Regions from separate parts of the Halopseudomonas oceani genome, predicted to be linked through region 2. Evidence: predicted binding sites of a transcription regulator. Region 2 holds the regulator's gene; the other holds the start of a gene.
The links. Region 2 encodes FliA, which starts transcription of late flagellar genes. Its sites were predicted from a motif close to CTAAAGTTTNNNNNNNNNNNGCCGNTAA; they were not measured.
Positions count from the first base shown of each region.

Region 1: ACKPCU_RS09500 (methyl-accepting chemotaxis protein) is a predicted target of FliA. The motif match lies at 4,248-4,275, and genes of this name have one in related genera.

Region 1 is NZ_OY781932.1:2,033,658-2,044,432, forward strand. It holds gene ccoO (cytochrome-c oxidase, cbb3-type subunit II) at 1-56, opposite strand, end outside; gene ccoN (cytochrome-c oxidase, cbb3-type subunit I) at 68-1,495, opposite strand; gene ACKPCU_RS09495 (alpha/beta fold hydrolase) at 1,837-2,454, shown strand; gene ACKPCU_RS09500 (methyl-accepting chemotaxis protein) at 2,509-4,215, opposite strand; gene ACKPCU_RS09505 (TRAP transporter large permease) at 4,385-5,665, opposite strand; gene ACKPCU_RS09510 (TRAP transporter small permease) at 5,688-6,281, opposite strand; gene ACKPCU_RS09515 (TRAP transporter substrate-binding protein) at 6,519-7,673, shown strand; gene apbC (iron-sulfur cluster carrier protein ApbC) at 7,808-8,899, shown strand; gene dcd (dCTP deaminase) at 8,978-9,544, shown strand; gene ACKPCU_RS09530 (TorF family putative porin) at 9,714-10,430, opposite strand; gene ACKPCU_RS09535 (GNAT family N-acetyltransferase) at 10,662-10,775, opposite strand, start outside.
Region 2 is NZ_OY781932.1:3,269,062-3,279,836, reverse strand. It holds gene flhF (flagellar biosynthesis protein FlhF) at 1-980, shown strand, start outside; gene fleN (flagellar synthesis regulator FleN) at 1,013-1,840, shown strand; gene ACKPCU_RS15285 (RNA polymerase sigma factor FliA) at 1,837-2,574, shown strand; gene ACKPCU_RS15280 (chemotaxis response regulator CheY) at 2,798-3,175, shown strand; gene ACKPCU_RS15275 (protein phosphatase CheZ) at 3,197-3,991, shown strand; gene ACKPCU_RS15270 (chemotaxis protein CheA) at 4,147-6,438, shown strand; gene ACKPCU_RS15265 (protein-glutamate methylesterase/protein-glutamine glutaminase) at 6,560-7,681, shown strand; gene ACKPCU_RS15260 (flagellar motor protein) at 7,681-8,421, shown strand; gene motD (flagellar motor protein MotD) at 8,432-9,265, shown strand; gene ACKPCU_RS15250 (ParA family protein) at 9,353-10,147, shown strand; gene ACKPCU_RS15245 (chemotaxis protein CheW) at 10,260-10,775, shown strand, end outside.

The DNA.
Region 1 (10,775 bases), 1.2 Mb from region 2:
ACGATCAGGACGACCATCAGACCAAGGTTTTTTTCTACTGTTTCATGCAGTTTCATTAACGCGTCCCTCAGGCAGTCTGTGCGGCGGCTTCGAGGTTGGCCGCTTTGCTGTGGCGCACGGTACGCCATACGTTGTAGGCCATCAGCAGCATGCCAATCAGGAAGAAGGCACCGCCGATTGCGCGGACGATGAAGCCGTAGTGGCTTGCTTCCAGTGCTTCAACGAAGGAGTAAGTCGGTGTGCCGTCTACGTTCACTGCGCGCCACATCAGACCCTGGGTGATGCCGTTGACCCACATGGAGACGATGTACAGTACGGTACCGATGGTCGCCAGCCAGAAGTGGGTGTTGATCAGCGCGGTGCTGTACATGGCTTCACGGCCGAACACTTTCGGGATCAGGTGATACAGCGAGCCAATGGAGATCATGGCAACCCAACCCAGTGCACCGGCGTGTACGTGACCAATGGTCCAGTCGGTGTAGTGCGACAGCGCGTTGACGGTTTTGATGGCCATCATCGGGCCTTCAAAGGTGGACATGCCGTAGAACGCCAAAGCCACAACCAGGAAGCGCAGGATCGGGTCGGTGCGCAGTTTGTGCCAGGCGCCGGACAGGGTCATCATGCCGTTGATCATACCGCCCCAGGAGGGTGCCAGCAGAATCAGGGACATGACCATGCCCAGGGACTGAGCCCAGTCAGGCAGAGCGGTGTAGTGCAGGTGGTGCGGACCGGCCCAGATGTAGATCGCGATCAGCGCCCAGAAGTGCACGATGGACAGGCGATACGAGTAGATCGGACGCTCTGCCTGCTTGGGAACGAAGTAGTACATCATGCCCAGGAAGCCGGCAGTCAGGAAGAAACCAACCGCGTTGTGGCCGTACCACCACTGAACCATGGCGTCGGTTGCACCGGCATACAGCGAGTACGATTTGGTCAGGCTGACCGGAATCGCCATGCTGTTGACGATGTGCAGGACGGCAACGGTGATGATAAAACCACCGAAGAACCAGTTACCTACATAGATGTGCTTCATCTTGCGCTTCATGATGGTGCCAAAGAACACCAGAGCATAGCTGACCCAGACGACAGCAATCAGGATGTCGATCGGCCATTCCAGCTCGGCGTATTCCTTGGTGGAGGTCAGACCCATCGGCAAGGTAACGGCGGCGAGCACGATGACTGTTTGCCAGCCCCAGAACGTAAAGGCTGCCAGGCCATCAGAGACCAGGCGGGCCTGCGAGGTACGTTGTACCACGTAGTAGGAAGTGGCAAACAGGGCACATCCGCCGAAGGCGAAGATGACCGCGTTAGTGTGCAACGGACGCAAACGTCCGAAGGTAGTCCACGGCAAGCCAAAATTCAGTTCGGGCCAGACCAGTTGGGACGCAATGAAGACGCCCATGGCCATGCCCACGATACCCCAGACCACCGTCATGACGGCGAACTGGCGTACCACCTTATAGTTATAGGCTGTCGGAGTGGTAGCTGTGCTCATGCGAGATTCCACGGATAGCAGTTGGTTTATGGGTATTAAAGCGTTGGCAAGTATGAGGAAAGCCCGTGCTCATTGCAATGACATAGGTCAGTGCTGCGGTGCCTTGCAGAGCCTCTGGGCTGGTCGGTTGCGGTAGCTAAAACCGGCACCCAGCTGCTCTTTGCTGGCTGCCGTATGCCCCCGAATGACTCGCACAGGGCGCTGCGCAGTTCTGCCATTGGCGGCAGACCGTGCCTCGCTCTTGAGCCTAGCCAGCTATTGCCGAGAAGTGAAGCTGGCAGGTGCCGCCAGTGTGTGACAAGGTGTCGCACTGTTTCAGTGCATACATATAAAAGGAAGGTATGAGCGTTTCATTTCTTGTTGATGAACCAACTGGCGCTCCGTTAGCACAGCTGTTGCTGGCTCATGGCGCGGGCGCCCCGATGGATAGCCCGTTCATGGATTTGCTCGCGGCGGCGCTGGCTGCGCGTCACGTGCGGGTGCTGCGCTTCGAGTTTCCTTATATGGCCGAGCGGCGGGAAACCGGGCGCAAGCGTCCACCGAATCCGATGCCGGTGCTGCAGTCTGCGTTTCGTGATCAGGCGGGTCGGATTGATGCTCCTTTCTATGTCGGAGGCAAGTCGATGGGCGGGCGGGTCGCCAGCATGCTGGCTGCCGAGATCGGCGCCAGTGGCTTTGTGTGTTTCGGCTATCCATTTCATCCGCCGGGCAAGCCGGAGCGCACCCGTATTGATCATCTGCAGGAGCTGGGTTGCCGCGGGTTGATAGTGCAGGGTACCCGCGACCCGTTTGGCAAGCCGGATGAGGTGGCTGGCTATGCGCTGGACCCCGCGTTGCGTTTGCACTGGCTGCAAAGCGGTGAGCACGACTTCAAGCCGCTCAAGGCCAGCGGGTTGACCCAGCAAGGGCTGATAACGGAGGCCGCCGAGGTGGCGGCCGGGTTTATGCGCGGCATTTGAGGCGCGGCCGGGTCGCCGTCCCACTGCGTCTGCTCCTGAGGCTTGCTGGCAAGGTTACACGCCAAGCGCTGCCGGCATTACCGCAGCTGACATGGTGCCCCAGCGGCGGCCCTTGACGAACAAGGGAACGTAAAGCACGAAAATCACGGTGCTGGTGCCGGGTAGCACGAAGGTCCCCAGGTTCAGATAGGTGCAACTGCTCATCACCCGCAGGTCGCTCTCGCTGGCGACAGCAAAGCGCTTGTAGTTGCTGCGTGCGGCGTCGATGCGCGGGTCTCCGGTAGGCGGCTGTGACGAGGCGCTGCGACTGGTCGGCAGGTAGCCTTTTTCGTTCACGGCGGCCATATAGACAATGCCGTCCTTGCCGCCCTTGTCCCACTCATCCAGCAGTGGCCGAATGCGCTCGATGAAGGCATCTGCCCAGCGCACGTCGTGTTTCGGAGGATTGGTGTTTGGGATGGGGGAGTAGTTCTGATCGAACAGATCAACGCCTGTTGCTGCAATCTGATCCAGCTGCGATTCGATTTCGTGCCGGCGCGCCATCAACAGTTCGGTTACCGCCTCCATATGGCCTTCACCGAGCCGGAACCCGGCCAGCGAGCGCAGCGTCAGGTTGGTGTTGTCACGCAACGAGTCGGCCTGGCTGAGGCTGGACTCCATATGCTGGCTGATGGTGATACTCAAATCGCGAATTTCACCCCCATGCTTGAGCGTCTCGGCATTCGTAGCGGTCAGCTCTTCCAGCGCGCTGCTGACCACCAGCAGGTCATCGTTGGCGCGCTGGAAGTCGTCGACCATGGCGTCGAACTGATCGGCGGCGCTGCTGACCGCGACGCCTGCTGATGCCGCCTGTTCCTGCATGCCCTGGGTTTGCTGGTCAGCGCCGGCCATGGCGCTGGACATCTCTTCCATAAGCTGACTGATCTGGTCAGCCGCGCTGCCTACCTTGATTGACAGGTTACGGACCTCGTCGGCAACAACGGCAAAGCCGCGGCCTTGCTCTCCGGCACGCGCCGCCTCAATGGCAGCGTTGAGCGCGAGCATGTTGGTCTGTGCGGAAAAGTCCTGCACGGTGGTCAGGATCTCGCGAATACGGCTGGATGTGGTATTCAGTGCGCTGACGTTGTCCTTGAAGCCACTCATGACGTCGCCGATGCGCTGCATCTGCGTACGCGCGTCATTCATCTGCACGCGCGACTCGCGGGCGACGTCGAGGTTGCGTGCGTTCACTTCGGTGACGCCACTGGCTCGGTGGGAAATATCCTGCAATGCGCTGGTGGTCTGCTCGCTGGCCTGGAAGATCAATTCGGACAGTTGTTGCTGGACCTGGGCGTCCCGCGCCGCCTGCTCTGACAGTAGCCGGCTATTGGCCGAGGCGAGGGCGGTGGCCAGGCTGTTGTGCTGCAGCTCGATAATCACGCCGCGCAGGCGATTATTCAGCTGCGCAAAGGTTTGGCTGGCGTCGTCCTGTTCGAGCTGCTGGGGGTTGAGCCGAAGGTCGATTTGGCTGCTGTTGATGCGGGTAAAGAGTTGGGCAAGGCCGCTGCTGCTGCGCTGGCGCGCCAGCCCCTGCCAGGTAAATGCCAAGGTCGGCAGGATCATCGCCGCTGCGACCCAGAACAGCACGCCAGACGTGCTGGCAAGGACCGCAGCAAAGAAAAAAGCTTCGCACGCAAGCAGGCCGCTGAGGGTCAGACGTCCGCTGGTTAAGCTGGATGCGGGGGTGTCCGCAAGGGCGTTGCTTTGTTGTTCGGATATCATGCGGCCTCCGTGGCTGCCTGGTATTAGTTGTTATCTCGGCAGTGACAAGGAAGGCTTTCGCAGTGGTTTTTTACGCGCTTCCCTGCTGTCTGCTTGCCAGCATATCGGCGCCGTTTCCCATTTGCGATAGGGCATTTATGCCATTGTTAGCGACATATTTCTTTGCGGCCTATTTGGCCAGCGAAGGCAGCCACAGCGACAGCTGTGGAAATAGCACCAGCAGAGCGGTTGCCAGCAACAGAATGAGAATAAAAGGAGGCGTTCCGCGAATAACCTCAAAGTAGGGACGGCGGAAGATCGCCATGGCGGTGAAGATATCGCAGCCGAACGGCGGGGTTGCGGAGCCGATGGCGGCTTGCAGGGTGACAATGACACCCACATGCACCGGGTCGAGGCCGGCGGCTTCCACGGCGGGCTTGAACAGCGGGGTCAGGATCAGGATCACCACAATCGGGTCGACAAACATGCAACCGATGAAGAATGAAATCGCAATCAGCCCGAGTACCAGAGTGGGGCTGTCGCCAATGCTGGCAATCACCGGTTCCAGGATGGCCTGGGGAATCCCGGCGAAGGAAATGGCGTAGGTAAAGGCGTTGCCGGCTGCGACCAGAATGAAAACCACAGCAGTAATCAGCCCGGTGGAAAGCGCGACGTCCCACAGCTCGGTCAGCTTGACCGCACGCAACACCACGACCTCCAACACCAGTGCATACAGCACAGCGATGGCCGCTGCCTCGGTCGGGCTGAAGATGCCGCCATAGATGCCGCCAACCACCACCAGAGGAAAGCCCAGCGGCAGCAACGCTTTCTTTAGTGCGGTCAGTCGGGTCGCCCAGTCGCTGCGCGGCTCCGGGGCGATACCCATGCGAATTGAGGCAATCCAGCAGTAGATGGAAAACAGCAGCAGAATCAGCAGGCCCGGAATGATCCCGGCGATAAACAGGTCGCCGATCGAGGAGCCAGAGATAACGCCGTAGATGATCATGCCGATACTCGGCGGGATCAGCAGCGCGATGTCGCTGGCATTGATGATCAGTGCCAGGGTGAAGGTATCGGAGTAGCCCTTTTCCAGCAGTTTCGGCCGCATTGGCCCACCCATCGCGACGACCGTAGCCTGGGTGGAGCCGGAGACCGCGCCGAACAGGGTACAGCTGGCTGCGGTGGTGATTGGTAGCCCGCCGCGCAGGTGGCCGACAAAGCTCTGAACCAGGTCCAGCAAGCGATTCGCGGTGTGCCCTCGGGTCATGAGATCGGCGGCGAAGATGAACAGCGGGACGGCGGCGAGCGCCCAGGATTGGACGCCGCTAATCATCTGCCCCATCAGCAGTTCGACATTGCCCAGCCCGATCACCAAAAACAGCAGCATCAGTGCCGCGACCAGCAACGGCACCATCATCGGAAAACCCAGGGCCAGCAGCGTGATCATGGTTATCAGGGTTAGGGTCAGCATGGGAGGTCCGTGTCGGTGCGGTTCAGAGAGTGCCGTCGTCGGGCGCGGCCAGATACTCGTCTTTCTCGGTGAAGGAGCGATAGGTATCGCGTGAGGTGAGGTTGCGTACGGCGGTCAGGCAAAACTGGATACCGGCCAAGGCCAGGCCGATAGGCGCGGCGAGATAGGGAATCCACAACGGGATTTGCAAGGCCGATGAGGTTCGACCCCGTTCTGCCATGGTGGCTACGTATTCGCCGGCATACCAGGCCAGGTAGAACATCAGCGCCGCGGTGCCGAGACTAATGATGATCAGCATTACCTTGCGCGGCAGACCGCTGAGCTGGTCGAAGAAAGCCGACATGCTGATATGGCGAGCCCGGCGGACGGCGTAACCAAGGCCGGCGAAGGTCATGATAACCAGGCTCATCTGGGTCAGTTCCACCTGGCCGGTGACGCCGTTGCCGAGCAACTGGCGGCCCAGTACGTGGATGATCAGCAGGCCCGCCAGAAACAGTACGCTGGCGCCAAGAATGCCCTTTTCCAGCCATTCGGTCAGGCGGTCAACGCCCTCGAGCAGGCGCAGTACAGCGGAAGCGGGACGACGGTTTGCCGAGCTGTCGGCAGGTCGGGACATCGGTTTGTTCCTTTTCGCGGCGCTAACGGTCAAATTGTGACCGAAAAGGCTAACTCCGGGAGTTAGGCGCCGACTTCTGTGTGCAAATGGACGTATTGGTCACATTCGATTCAGATGGTGAATTTGCTCTCCTTTTTTGACCTTAGCGCATATGAATCGTCTTTGCACGACGTGAACATGTGCGTTTGCTGTGTTAGGGTCTGACAGGAATCCAGAACAATTGAAAAGGAGTGTTCCATGAATTTGCGTAATGGATGTCTTGCAGCGGCTGCTGTCTTGCTGGCTGCCTGCGGTTCCGAGGAAGAACCTGTTGCTGGTGACAGCAGCACGGCGGCACCGGAGCAGAGCACTATTGCCCAAGTGGAAGAAGTGGAAACCGAAACCTGGGGTTTCGCTCTGGAAGAGATTGAGGGCAGCGTGCAGTATGAGTACGGGGCCAAGTTTGCAGAGCTGATCAAACAGAAAACCGGCGGGGCGGTTGAGGTCAAACTTTACCCCTACGGTCAGCTCGGTGGTTTGACCGACATCTATGATCAGGTTCAGTCTGGCGCGGTCCAGTTTGCTTTCGGCTCCGGCTTTCTCGGCGGCACGGTGCCCGAGTCGCAGCTGTTCAGCCTGAACTTTGTGCTGACCGATGACGAAAAGACCAACACGGAAATTCTCAACGCTCCCGAGTTCCGCAAAAACGACGATCTGGTTGCCTCCTATCGTGACCGCGGCTTGCAGCCGCTGGCCATTGTCCCTGAGGGCTGGCAGGTCTGGAGTGCCAATAAGGCTGTCAGGTCACCGGCTGATTTCGACGGTATGGCTATCCGCACCATGGACAACCGCCTGCTGCGCGAGACTTACAGCGCCTACGGTGCCGATCCGACTACCATGGAATACGGTGAGTTGTTCAGTGGCATGCAGCTGGGCCAACTGGACGGCAATATCCAGCCCGTATTTGCCCATCAGGAGATGGACTTCTACAAGGTTCAGGACTATCTGATCTTTGCCAATCAGGCGCAGTTTATCGCCACCTTCATGGCCAACAGCGACTGGTATGACGGCCTGACCGAAGAGCGCAAGGACATCATTGATGATGCGGTCGTTGAGCTGGTGCCGTGGATTCATGAAGTGCAGACGCGGCTGAACACCGAACGCCTGGACATCATCACCGAGAACAGTGACATCGAACTGGTTTACCTGACGCCCGAGGAGCGCGAGGTATTTCGCGAGCGCAGTTTGCCGGTGCGCGATGTGTTTGCCGAGATGGTGGGCGAGCGGGGTACCCGTCTGATGAACACCTTGATTGAGCAGGTCGAGGCTGCCTCGGCGGGCAAAGAAGCCGAGCAACCGGCTCAGAGTGAAGCCGATTCTGCCGCAGAAGAGCCATTGAAAGACGCTGCCTGAGCAATCGGCAGTGATGCGCGGCCCGTCCGGGAAACCGGTCGGGCCGCGTTGCGTTTGGCCCTGTACCCTTTCATCGTGACAGATGAGCCAGTAGCATAGCGGCCTGTTTCCTCCAGTCCTTCCGGGATATCGCCATGACTACGCTTGATCGCGCCGCTGTTGAGCAGGCCCTCGCTCAATATCAGGATCCTTACCTTCGCACCGACTTGCTGAGCGCCGGGTGTTTGCGCCGGCTGGATATTGATGGTGGTCGGGTCGAGGCCGAGCTGGTGCTGGGTTATGCCGCGGGTAGTTTGATCGGTGGTATCGCCCAAATGATGCAGATGGCGGTCGAGAGTATTGACGGCGTGACTGCAGCGAAGGTCAGCGTGCGCTGTGACGTTCAGGCTGGCAACGTGCAGGGTCAGGTGCCGGCGCTGGAGAAGGTCAAGAACATCATCGCTGTTGCCTCTGGCAAGGGCGGTGTCGGCAAGTCTACGACCGCAGCCAACCTGGCGCTGGCGCTGGCGCGCGAAGGTGCCAAGGTGGGCGTGCTGGATGCCGACATCTATGGTCCGAGCATGGGGCTGATGCTGGGGCTACCGGAAGGGACCCGTCCGGAGGTGCACGATGGCAAGTGGTTTGTGCCGCCGCGCGCGCATGGCCTGCAAGTGATGTCGATGGCGTTTCTGGTTGACGACAACACGCCGGTGGTATGGCGCGGGCCGATGGTGTCGGGCGCGCTGATGCAGCTGCTGACCCAGACCGCCTGGGATGAGCTGGACTATCTGGTAGTCGACATGCCGCCGGGTACCGGAGATATCCAGCTGACGCTGGCGCAGAAGGTACCGGTGACCGGCGCGGTGATCGTCACCACCCCGCAGGACCTGGCGCTGCTCGACGCCCGTAAGGGCATCGGCATGTTCGAGAAGGTTAATATTCCGGTGCTGGGTGTGGTCGAGAATATGGCCATTCACATCTGCTCCAACTGCGGTCATGCCGAGCACCTGTTCGGCGAGGGCGGTGGCGAGCGGTTGGCGGCGGACTATGGCGTGGAGTTGTTGGGTTCGATGCCGTTGTCGATGATGATTCGTGAGCAGGCCGATGGCGGCAAGCCGACTGTCATTGCCGAACCGGAGTGCCAGATCAGCATGGTCTACCAGGATATGGCACGCCATGCTGCCGCACGTATCGTCGAGTTGGCGAACGCCGCACAGATGCCGGAAATCAGTATCAGCGACGACTGAATCTCCGGACTTTTGTCGGCGGGTATAACCCGGTAACATGCAGAGTCTTTTTTCGCACCGCCTATTTCAGGACACGCCATGAGCATCAAATCCGACCGTTGGATCCGTACCATGTCCCAGGAACACGGGATGATCGAGCCCTTTGTCGAGCGCCAGATACGCGGTGCGGAAGGCGATCGGGTGATTTCCTACGGTGTATCGAGCTATGGCTACGATGTCCGCTGTGCCAATGAGTTCAAGGTGTTCACCAACATCCACTCGGCTGTGGTTGATCCGAAGAACTTTGATGACAAGAGCTTCGTCGATATCCAGAGCGATGTCTGCATTATTCCGCCGAACTCCTTCGCGCTGGCGCGTACTGTCGAGTACTTCCGTATTCCGCGCAATGTGCTGACCATCTGCCTGGGCAAGAGTACCTACGCGCGTTGCGGCATCATCGTCAACGTCACGCCGCTGGAACCGGAATGGGAAGGTCACGTGACGTTGGAGTTCTCCAACACCACCAACCTGCCGGCGAAGATCTATGCCAACGAAGGTGTGGCGCAGATGCTGTTCTTTGAATCGGACGAGCCCTGCGAAGTGTCCTACCGCGACCGCGGTGGCAAGTACCAGGGCCAGCGCGGTGTAACTCTGCCGCGCGCCTGATTGCACAGGGAAGGAAAAACCGGCCATGGGCCGGTTTTTTTGTGCTTGTGATTCAGGCAAAAAAGAGCCGGTTTGCATGCCTGCCGTGGAACAGGCTGCGAACCGGCGCAAGGTACTGCGTTAGCTGACGGGAACCCCGGAGCAGGGCGCCCGTTTTCAGATGGTGCTCTTACAGCGACTTGGAAACCGACAGGGTGACGTTGGCATCGCAAGAGTCGGAATCGGAGTAGGCGCAGTCGCTACCCAGGTCGGTGTCGCTGTACATGACAGCCCAGTCCAGACCCAGTGCGGTTTTACCCAGGGTAACGGCCCAGTCAGCGTACTTCTCGTCACCATCAACGCCATCCAGCGGGTCTTTGGTGTCAGTCAGGCCGTAGTGCAGGCCCAGGCCGATGTCGTAAGGCAGGGCGAAGTCGTAACCGACGTAGGTGTACAGCGCGCTGGACGGATCGTAGGCGTACTTGGCGCCGACGGTGAAGCCATACAGGCTCAGGCTGGCCAGGGCTTCTTCAACGTCGATGGAGCTGTTTTTCGGGTACGTGTAGGTAGCCCACTGCAGGTCGTAGCTGATGTCGTCGGTGATGTTTCCGCCGTAACCGGCGTAATAGTCGATCTCAACGCTGGAGCCGCCAAAGTCGTCGCCGTCGATGTTGGATGCCCAGGCGCCGATGTACAGGCCGCTTTCGTGTGCGAAGTCCAGGCTGCCCTGGATCGCGCCGGCGCCGTCAGTTTGAGACTGACCACGCCAGATGTAATCGGTAGCCAGCGTGACGGTCATGCTGGAGTCAATTTTGCCAATGGCGGTATCGAATTCTTCAGCGTGAGCCATGTTGGCAAAAGACAGTGTGCTGGCGGTAGCAACGGCAACTGCGAGTTTCTTCATCATCACGTATTACCCCGTAGGTTTTTGATTTAAGTGCGTTGGCATAGGTCCTATAGCATTTTGCTTGCCAAAAAATAATTTTCTTCTTAAATCAATTGCTTGGGGTTGGTTTGGTGAAAGTTTGATCAGTTGTCGATGAGGCGGGATAGAGGCGGTGCGCGTTATTGGTGCGGGTGTTTTGCCATTGTGTCGCATTCTGTGGCAATCACTGTGCCAGCTTTTCAGGAAAGGGGTTTACCGGCCCGGATTCACCATGGCGATAAGCGATTTGCTGCGTTGATAGCGGGCCAGACGGTCGCGCAGCGGCGCTGGCGCCATGTCGCTGGACTGGAAACCATTGAGGGAGTA
Region 2 (10,775 bases):
CGCGGCCTGCAGCGGCTGAAGCGGCGCCGGCTCAGTCTGGCGATGACGCTGGCCTGAGTGCGATGCGCGCCGAGCTTGCGGGTCTGCGAGAGATGCTTGAGTCGCAGCTGGGGGGGATGGCCTGGGGACAGCTCAATCAGCATAAGCCGAAGCAGGCTGGCCTGTGGCGACGGCTGACCCAGATGGGGTTGCCAGCTGAGGTCAGTCAGGATTTGCTGCGTCAGGTTTCTGACGTGACCGAGCCGCGTCAGGCCTGGCGTATGCTGCTGGCCTATCTGGCCCACCGCGTACCGGTGCTGCGCGAAGAGCCGCTCGATGCCGGCGGCGTGATCGCGCTGGTCGGCCCTACCGGGGCTGGCAAGACCACGACCCTCGGCAAGCTGGCTGCCCGCTACGTGCTTAAGCACGGCAGCCAGCACGTTGCTCTGGTGACCATGGACACCTACCGTATCGGTGCCCATGAGCAGCTCCGCACCCTGGGGCGAATTCTCAACGTGCCGGTCAAGGTAGTTGACGAAAAGCAGGATCTCAACGATGTGCTGGCCGATTTTGCCGGCAAGCGACTGGTGCTGATCGACACCGCTGGCCTGCAGGCCAATGATCCCTATCTGCGCGGGCAGCTTGATACGCTGGCTCGTCAAGGCCACCGTGTACGCAACCTGCTGGTGTTGGCCGCAACCAGTCAGCATCGGGTAATGAAGGCTGCCTATCACACCTACAAGGCTTGCGGGCTGTCCGGCTGCATTCTCACCAAAATTGATGAAGCAGCTACGCTTGGTGAGTCGCTGGGGCTGGCGATGGAGCAGGGTTTGCCGGTAGCCTATCTGGCAGATGGCCAGCGCATACCGGACGATATCAGCCGTGCTGTTGGGCACCAACTGGTCAGTCGTGCCGTCAGCATGGCTGGCAACGATGCTCCGGCAGATCAGACCATGGCCGACGTTTTTGCCGGTATGATGCATACCCAGCGGGCAAGTTAAGCAATTTCACAGAATTAAGGTAATCAGCGCAGATGGGCAGCAAACATCCGGTTCAGGTAATCGCAGTCACCGGTGGTAAGGGTGGCATCGGCAAGACCAACGTGTCGGTGAACCTCAGCCTTGCTCTGGCGGAAATGGGGCGACGCGTCGTTCTGCTTGACGCTGACCTTGGTTTGGCGAATGTCGATGTGCTGCTTGGTCTCAAGCCCAAGGCCACGCTGGCTGATGTGCTGGAAGGCAAGTGCGACCTGCGCGACGTTCTGGTCACCGGCCCTGGCGGCATCCGTATTGTGCCTGCCGCTTCAGGTGCGGCCAACATGGTCAGCCTCAGTCACCAGCAGCATGCCGGTTTAATTCAGGCGTTCAGCGAGATCGGTGACAATATCGATGTACTGATCGTCGATACCGCAGCAGGTATCGGTGATTCAGTTGTCAGCTTTGTGCGCGCCGCCCAGGAAGCGCTGGTGGTCGTCTGTGACGAGCCGACCTCGATCACCGACGCCTATGCATTGATCAAGCTGCTCAACCGTGATTACGGCATGACTCGTTTCCGCGTATTGGCCAATATGGTCGGCACGCCGCAGGAAGGTCGCATGGTCTTTGCTAAGCTCACCAAAGTGACAGACCGTTTTCTCGACGTCGCGCTGCAGTATGTCGGTGCGGTTCCCTATGACGAAGCAGTGCGCAAATCGGTTCAGAAGCAGCGCGCGGTATTCGAAGCGTTCCCGCGCAGCAAAGCCTCACTGGCGATTCGCGCGATTGCCCAGAAAGTGGATGCCTGGCCTTTGCCGGCTAACCCGCGCGGACACCTTGAGTTTTTTGTCGAGCGTCTGGTGCAGCCCACAGGGTCTGGTCTATGACAGCACAGGCTGGCGGATTGAGCATGTATACACGAGCACAGAGTTCAGCAGGAGAACAGGATCGTCTCGTCGAGCAATATGCTCCTTTGGTCAAGCGGATTGCCTATCACTTGCTGGGGCGCTTGCCATCCAGCGTTCAGGTTGAAGATCTTATGCAGGCGGGCATGATCGGCCTGCTCGAAGCCTCCCGCAAATTTGATTTCGGCAAGGGTGCCAGCTTTGAAACCTACGCCGGTATTCGCATTCGCGGTGCGATGCTTGATGAAGTGCGCAAGGGGGACTGGGCGCCGCGCTCGGTTCACCGCAATACCCGTATGGTCAGTGATGCGATGCGTGCTGTGGAGGCGCGACTTGGGCGTGACGCTAAAGATCACGAGATTGCTGCCGAGTTGGAAATGAGTCTCGAGGAGTACTATACGATTCTCAGCGACACCGCCGGCAGCAAGTTGTTCAGCTTTGATGACCTGCTGGAGTCGGGTGCGCCGGCCGATGTGCAGGGCGGGGAAGAGCCTTTTTCGGGGCTGCAGGATGAGCGCTTCAGGGCGGCTTTGATTGAGGCTATCGACAGTTTGCCGGAGCGTGAGCGGCTGTTGCTGTCGCTTTATTACGACGAGGAGCTTAACCTCAAGGAAATTGGCGCCGTACTGGGCGTCAGTGAATCGCGGGTCAGTCAATTGCACAGTCAGTGTGCTGCCCGACTGCGTTCGAAGCTGGTCAGTTGGCGAAATGATTGATTTTGTCGTCAACATCCGGACAATGCTCGGATTGCTCGACAGGTACTAGCAGTGTTGTGTCGGTCGCCAGGATGGTGACACGAAGGGCGCGTCCGATCAGTCTGCTGATGGCAGTCGATTGATCAGAGCTTCTTTTACGGCTTGTTTGGTTATTTGCGATGGGTTTCTGGGGTGCAGGCCTGCACATTCCCTGGTTTGTACGGAGGTCGACTTGGACAAGAACATGAAAATTCTCATCGTTGATGATTTTTCGACGATGAGGCGCATCATCAAGAACCTGTTGCGCGACCTTGGGTTTACCAACACAGCCGAAGCCGACGACGGCAATACTGCGCTGCCGATGTTGCAGAGTGGCAGTTTCGATTTCCTGGTGACGGACTGGAATATGCCCGGCATGAGCGGCATCGACCTGTTGCGTGCGGTGCGTGCCGATGAACGGCTCAAGCACCTTCCGGTGCTGATGGTAACGGCCGAGGCAAAGCGCGACCAGATCATTGAAGCCGCGCAGGCAGGCGTTAATGGTTATGTGGTTAAGCCTTTCACTGCGCAGGCATTGAAAGAAAAGATCGAAAAGATCTTTGAGCGAGTTCAGGCTAAATAATAATCAACCGGGGTACAGGTTATGGCTTTGAGTAAGGATCCCGGCCAGGCGACTGCTCAGGAATTTGAACATTCGCTGAAGGACAATGCGCACCAGCTGGTTGGTCACCTCGAAAGCGGCAACTTCGGTGAAGCGTTGCTGGTCATTCATGCGATCAACCAGGCGCGTGACCGCGGCCTCTACCACGAAGTGGGACAGCTGACCCGGGCGCTGCACAACGCGATCGTCAATTTTCAGATCGATACCACCCATGCGCTGGGGGCTGATACCGACTCGTCCAAAATTTCCGATGCGTCCGACCGGCTCGACTATGTGGTTCAGCTGACCGACAAGGCAGCCAACCGCACGATGGATCTGGTTGAGGTCAGTGCGCCCAAGGTCGGTGATCTGGGGCAGCAGGCTAGTGCCTTGAAGGCAGATTGGCAGCGGCTACAGCGCCGCGAGATGGCGGCCGATGAATTCCGTGATCTCTATCGCCGGGTTGGCGAATTCCTTGAGCACACCGAAAGTACCAGTAAGGATTTGTCGATCAATCTGAACGACATCCTGCTGGCGCAGGATTATCAGGATCTGACCGGTCAGGTCATCAAGCGTGTGATCACGCTTGTGCACGATGTCGAAGAGAGTCTGGTCAATCTGGTCCGTATGGCGGGGCAAGTCGACCGCATTACCGGCATCAACCATGGCGATACGCCGGAAGAGGCAAAAAAATCCTCCTCCAGGGGTGAAGGTCCGCAAATTCATGCCGATAAAAGGGAAGACGTTGTTTCCGGTCAGGATGAGGTCGACGACCTTCTGTCCAGTCTCGGATTCTGATGTCAGTTGTAGCTGCCGTGCATCAGGCGCGTCGGCAGTTTGACTGCCCAAGGTGGCAACCTGGCAGCAACGTTGAATGACGGCGCAGTGCCTGGACGCAAGTCCGTGGTGGTGGTGCGTAGTCTTCCGATAACACGCCCGAGGGGAGTGGGTGCATGAGTTTCGATGCGGATGAAGAGATTCTCCAGGACTTTCTGGTCGAGGCCGGCGAGATTCTCGAGCAGTTGTCCGAACAGTTGGTCGAGCTGGAAAACCGGCCTGACGACATGGATCTGCTTAACGCCATCTTCCGCGGCTTTCACACCGTAAAAGGCGGCGCTGGCTTTCTGCAGCTCGATGCCCTCGTTGCCTGCTGTCATATCGCTGAAAACGTGTTCGACATTCTGCGCAAGGGTGAGCGAACGGTTTCCCCCGAGTTGATGGATGTTGTGCTGCAGGCGCTGGATACGGTCAACGGCATGTTCGCCCAGGTTCGAGAAAGCGAAGAGCCTACGCCTGCAGACCCGGCATTGCTGGCAGCACTGTCGGCCCTGGCTCAGCCCGCTTCGGCCGACGAAGTTGCTGCGGCACCTGCTGCCGTCGAGAAATCCGAGCCTGAAGCCGAGCCGGTTGAAACGGCCGCCCCTGCAGCTGCGGCTGACGGCGATATTACTGACGACGAATTTGAGCAGTTGCTGGATGCCCTGCACGGCGATGGCAGTGCGCCGACTGCGGCAGCCAAGGCTACCCCCGAGCCAGCCGCCAGTGCGGCATCCGACGAGATATCCGACGACGAATTTGAAGCGCTGCTGGATGAGCTGCATGGCGCAGGTAAAGCGCCCTCGGTCGCGGCTGGCGCCGCTGCACCTGCCGATTCGTCCAAACCTGCCGCTGCCGGCGGAGACGAAATTACCGACGACGAATTCGAAGCGCTGCTTGATCAGCTGCACGGCAAGGGCTCTGCGCCCGGTGCTGTTGAAGCGTCCGCTGCGCCTAGTTCGCCCGCCGCGCCCGCAGCAGACAGTGCGCCAGCGGCTGCCGGCGGCGACGATCACATCACCGACGATGAGTTCGAGGCGCTGCTTGATCAGTTGCACGGCAAAGGTTCTGCGCCGGGCCTGGCCGAAGACAGTGCCGGGGCCAGCAAGCCAGCCGCGAAGGCGGAATCAGGCACCCCCCCTGCAGCCAAGGCACCTACACCTGCAGCCAAGCCCGACGTCAAACCCGAGGCCAAGCCGGCAGCGAAGGCTGCGGCGCCTGCTGCAGCCAAGGCTCATCCTGCTGGCGAGGCACCAGCTGCCGATACCACCGTGCGAGTCGACACTGCGCGGCTTGACGAAATCATGAACATGGTTGGTGAGCTGGTGCTCGTGCGCAATCGACTGGTGCGCCTGGGCGTGGCCAGTGGCGATGAGGAACTGGGCAAGGCTGTCGGCAATCTGGATGTGGTCACTGCCGACCTGCAAATGTCGGTCATGAAGACTCGGATGCAACCGATCAAGAAGGTGTTCGGGCGCTTCCCGCGGGTTGTTCGTGATCTGGCGCGTAACCTCAAGAAGGAAATCAATCTCGAGCTGATTGGCGAAGAGACCGATCTCGACAAGAACCTTGTCGAAGCGCTGGCTGATCCGCTGGTTCACTTGGTGCGTAACTCGGTTGACCACGGTATTGAGCTGCCGAGCGAGCGTGAGGCTGCCGGTAAACCGCGAACTGGCAAGGTGGTGCTGGCTGCTCAGCAGGAAGTGGATCACATTCTGCTGACAATCGTCGACGATGGGCGTGGGATGGACCCGGAAATCCTTCGTGCCAAGGCCGTCGAGAAAGGCATGATGGAGAAGGATGCGGCTGATCGGTTGAGCGATTCCGAGTGTTTCAACCTGATTCTGGCACCAGGTTTCTCTACCAAGACCGAGATTTCCGATGTGTCCGGCCGCGGTGTTGGCATGGACGTAGTCAAAACCAAGATTTCCCAGCTCAATGGCACCATTAACATTGAGTCTACTAAGGGGCAGGGCTCGCGCATCGCGATCAAGGTGCCGTTGACGCTGGCGATCATGCCAACGCTGATGGTCATGCTGGCCGATCAGGCGTTCGCGCTGCCGCTGGTTAGTGTTAACGAAATCTACAGCCTGGATCTGTCACGCACCAACGTGGTGGATGGTCAGGAAGTCATTATCGTCCGCGATAAGGCGCTGCCATTGTTTTATCTCAAACAGTGGCTGATGCCTGGCGTGGAAGATACCAGCGATCATTCGGCGGCCAGCGTAGTTATCGTTTCTGTTGGTACCCAGAGAGTCGGTTTCGTGGTTGATCAACTGGTTGGCCAGGAAGAGGTTGTCATCAAGCCGCTTGGGCGGATGCTGCAGGGCACTGCCGGTATGGCCGGGGCAACCATTACCGGCGACGGTCGCATTGCTCTGATCCTGGATATTCCCAGCCTGCTCAAGCGGTATGCGCGGCGCATTTGATCGTCTTGCCGGAGGCGTAAGCCTGCGGTAAGGGTGTATCGAGTGCCCTTTGCGGAGTAGCACAACCCCGCAAAGACAGTGATGAATCATTTCATGTGCAGGATGCAGTTCAGGAGAGGGTATGGCGGTTAAGGTTCTGGTGGTCGACGATTCCGGTTTCTTTCGCCGCAGGGTGACAGAGATACTGGCCGGCGATCCACAAATCCAGGTGGTCGGTACTGCCAACAATGGTCGTGAAGCCATCGATCAGACGCTGGCGCTGCACCCGGATGTGATCACCATGGACTACGAGATGCCGGTCATGGACGGCATTGAGGCGGTGCGCCAGATCATGCAGCGCTGTCCGACGCCGGTGATCATGTTCTCCTCGCTAACCTACGAAGGCGCGCGCGTCAGCCTGGATGCGCTGGATGCTGGCGCCGCCGATTATCTGCCGAAGAACTTCGAAGATATTTCGCGTAACCCGGACAAGGTCCGGCAGATGCTGTGCGAGCGGGTCACTGCATTGGCCCGCACCAATCGCCGATCGCTTGGTCTGCATTCCTCCGCTGCGTCCTCGACATCTTCTGCGCCTGGCTCGACTTCGCGTCCGGCTTCGGGCCTGTCGAGCACTGCTACCGCGCGTCCAACGGCTGCACCCGCGCCCGCTGCGCCGGTGAAAAACAGCCCTGCACCGCGCAAGCGCAGCTACAAACTGGTTGCTATCGGCACCTCTACCGGTGGCCCGGTTGCGCTGCAGAAGGTGCTTACCCAGCTTCCTGCCAGCTTCCCTGCGCCGTTGTTGCTGATTCAGCACATGCCAGCAGCCTTTACCAAGGCGTTTGCCGAGCGTCTCGACAAGTTGTGTCGGATTTCGGTCAAGGAGGCAGAGGACGGTGACGTGCTGCGCCCAGGCCGAGCGCTGCTTGCTCCGGGGGGCAAGCAGATGATGGTGGATTCGCGGGGTGTGGTGCGTATTCTGCCCGGTGATGAACGCCTGAACTACAAGCCCTGCGTGGATGTGACCTTTGGTTCGGCCGCCAAGGCGTTTCAGGATAAGGTGCTGGCTGTTGTCCTGACCGGGATGGGGGCCGATGGTCGTGAAGGTGCTCGCATGCTCAAGCAGGCCGGCAGCTCGGTTTGGGCGCAGGACGAGGCAAGCTGTGTGATATACGGAATGCCGATGGCTGTGGCCAAGGCAAACCTGGCTGATGGCATCTACAACCTGGATGAGATCGGCCGCTATTTGGCTGAGCTAGGCTGATGGATATCCTCAGTGTTATTGGCGTCATTCTGGCGTTTATCGCCATTATTGGCGGCAACTATCTTGAGGGCGGACATGCAACTGCGCTGCTGAACGGGCCTGCTGGTCTGATCGTGATCGGTGGCACCCTTGGCGCTGCGTTTATCCAGACGCCGTTGACGGTTTTCAAGCGGGCGCTGGCGATCCTTCCCTGGATCGTTTTTCCTCCAGCCAATCGCATGCGTGAAGGTATTGGTCAGGTTATCAACTGGAGCACCATCGCCCGCAAAGAGGGTCTGCTTGGCCTGGAAAGTCTGGCAGAGCTTGAGCCCGATGGCTTCGCCCGCAAGGGGTTGCAGCTTCTGGTTGACGGCAGTGAGCCGGAAGCATTGCGCAGTATTATGGAAGTTGATCTGGTCAACAAGGAACACGGCGATCTGATGGCGGCCAAGGTCTACGAATGCATGGGCGGCTACGCCCCGACCATCGGTATCATCGGTGCAGTGATGGGGCTGATCCACGTGATGGGCAATCTAGCCGACCCATCCCGGCTGGGTGCCGGTATCGCGGTCGCCTTTGTGGCCACCATTTATGGGGTGGCGCTGGCCAACCTGTTCATGCTGCCGACTGCAGCGAAGCTGAAGTCGGTGGTGCTGCAGCAATCCAAGTACCGTGAGATGTTGCTCGAAGGTCTGATGTCGATTGCCGAGGGCGAGAATCCGCGGTCCATCGAAATGAAGCTCGAGGGCTTTCTGGATTAGAGGTTGAACCATGCGCCGATCCAGACCGGAAGAGCACGAAAATCACGAGCGCTGGCTGGTGTCCTATGCGGACTTCATCACCCTGCTGTTCGCTTTTTTTGTCGTCATGTATTCGATTTCTTCCGTGAACGAGGGCAAGTACAAGGTACTGTCCGATACGCTGGTCGGCGCTTTCAATCAACCCCAGCGCTCGGTAGACCCGATTCAGGTTGGTACTGAGCTGCCGCGTGGGCTTACACGCGAAAATAACGATGCCTCCGGCGCCGGTACGCCAGACGGCAGCAGCGACGCGCTGCAAGATATTACGCAGGCGATGGAAGCAGCCTTCGGTGATCTGATTCAGGCCGGTGAGCTTGAGGTCCGGGGTAACGAGATGTGGGTTGAGATCGAGTTAAGCTCCGGTCTGCTGTTTCCCAGTGGTGATGCATTGCCGCTGGATGCAGCCTTCGACCTGATTGACCGGATCGCGATGATTCTCAAGCCGTATGACAATCCGGTACATGTTGAGGGTTTTACCGATAACATCCCGATTCGCTCCGGTCGATACCCCACCAATTGGGAGCTGTCGGCCGCGCGGGCGGCCAGTGTGGTACGAATGCTGAGCAATGGCGGCGTCAACCCTGACCGGCTGGCCGCAGTAGGCTATGGTGAATTTAGACCCGTTGCCGATAACACCACGGCCGCAGGGCGCAAGGCCAATCGTCGGGTGGTGTTGCTGGTGTCGCGTTTTCTGGACAATCGGCATGAGCAGATAGCCGAACCTGATGGCCGAATTGATGTGATGCGCGAAGCGCGCACCGCCCCGGCTTCTGGCACGGGTTCTGCATCGGACACTCTGCGATAGGTAAATTAGGCGGCGGGCTGTCAGAATGTTGGCGTTTCATTATTGTGGCGAGATGCAACGCAGTATCCGCATCTCCGGAGGTAAGGTATGAGAGTCTGGGCGGTAGCCAACCAGAAGGGCGGGGTGGGCAAGACCACGACAGCCGTCGCGCTGGCGGGCTTGCTTGCAGATCAAGGTCAGAAGGTGCTGGTGGTAGACCTTGATCCACACGGCTCTATGACCAGTTATTTTGGTCAGGATCCGGACCAGCTGACCAGTAGTGTATTCAATCTATTTCAACACAACGGGCATGTACCGGAAGGCTTGGCGGCGGCGCTGCTGAAGGAGACCTCCCACCCGAATATCAGCTTGCTGCCATCGAGTACCTCGCTGGCAACGCTTGAGCGGCAGTCGGCGGCTCAGGGTGGGTATGGTCTGGTAATCTCGCGGGCGCTGGCACAACTCTGGAACGAGTACCAGTTTGTTATCATCGATAGCCCTCCGTTGCTGGGGGTGTCGATGATCAATGCGCTGGCCGCTTGTGAGCAGTTGATTATTCCGGTGCAGACCGAGTTTCTGGCGCTCAAGGGGCTGGAGCGGATGGTGCATACGCTCAACATGGTCAATCGCTCGCGCAAGCAGGCATTGCCTTACACCATTGTACCGACCCTGTTTGACCGCCGTACCCAGGCGTCACTCAACACGCTGCGCCTGTTACGGCGCGATTACGCCGAGCACCTGTGGCAGGCCTATATCCCGATTGATACCAAACTGCGAGATGCGAGTCTTGCGGGCCTGGTGCCCTCGCAGCTGGATTCGAATGCGCGTGGTGTGTTGGCCTATCGTGCGTTGTTGCGCTTTTTGCTGGCGCAGTCGCTCAGCCGCAATGAGCAGGTGGCTTGAATGCGAGTAGTCTGTCTTCTGACGCCTGCGCTAATGCTTTGCGCTGGCGAGCCGATACAGAGTCAAGGCCAGTTCCTGTGGGGGACCGGCGATGCGAGATGAACTGGTTGTTATGAGTAAACCTTTGTTGCCCGTTCAGGAGTTTGTACCTGAGCAGACCATTCAGCATTATCTGGATGCGTTGCTGCAGGATGCGGCTGATGAGCTGGCGCGTGCCGAGCAGGGTAGCGAGGCGGCCGTTGCACCGACACCGGTTGTCGTCGAGCCTAAGCCGGTGCAACCCCAATTGCTGCGCGAGGCAGAGAAACCCGTTGTCGAGGCGCCGCCGGTTGCTGAAACCGAGTCGGTCTCGGAGCCGGTTCTGGATACGCCGGCACTCAAGCCGGTGCCGCAATGGCGGGAGCAGGCCTTTGAGGCCCTGCTGTTCGATGTTGGCGGTCTTAAGCTGGCGGTACCGCTGGTGTTGCTTGGTACGATTTACCCGCTGGAAGATGAAATCACTCCGTTGTTTGGTCAGCCGGACTGGTTTCTTGGCATCCTTTCGACCCAGGCTGGCAACATCAAGGTGCTGGATACGGCGCGCTGGGTTATGCCGGAGCGTTATACGCCCGAGTTGAAGGACAGCCTC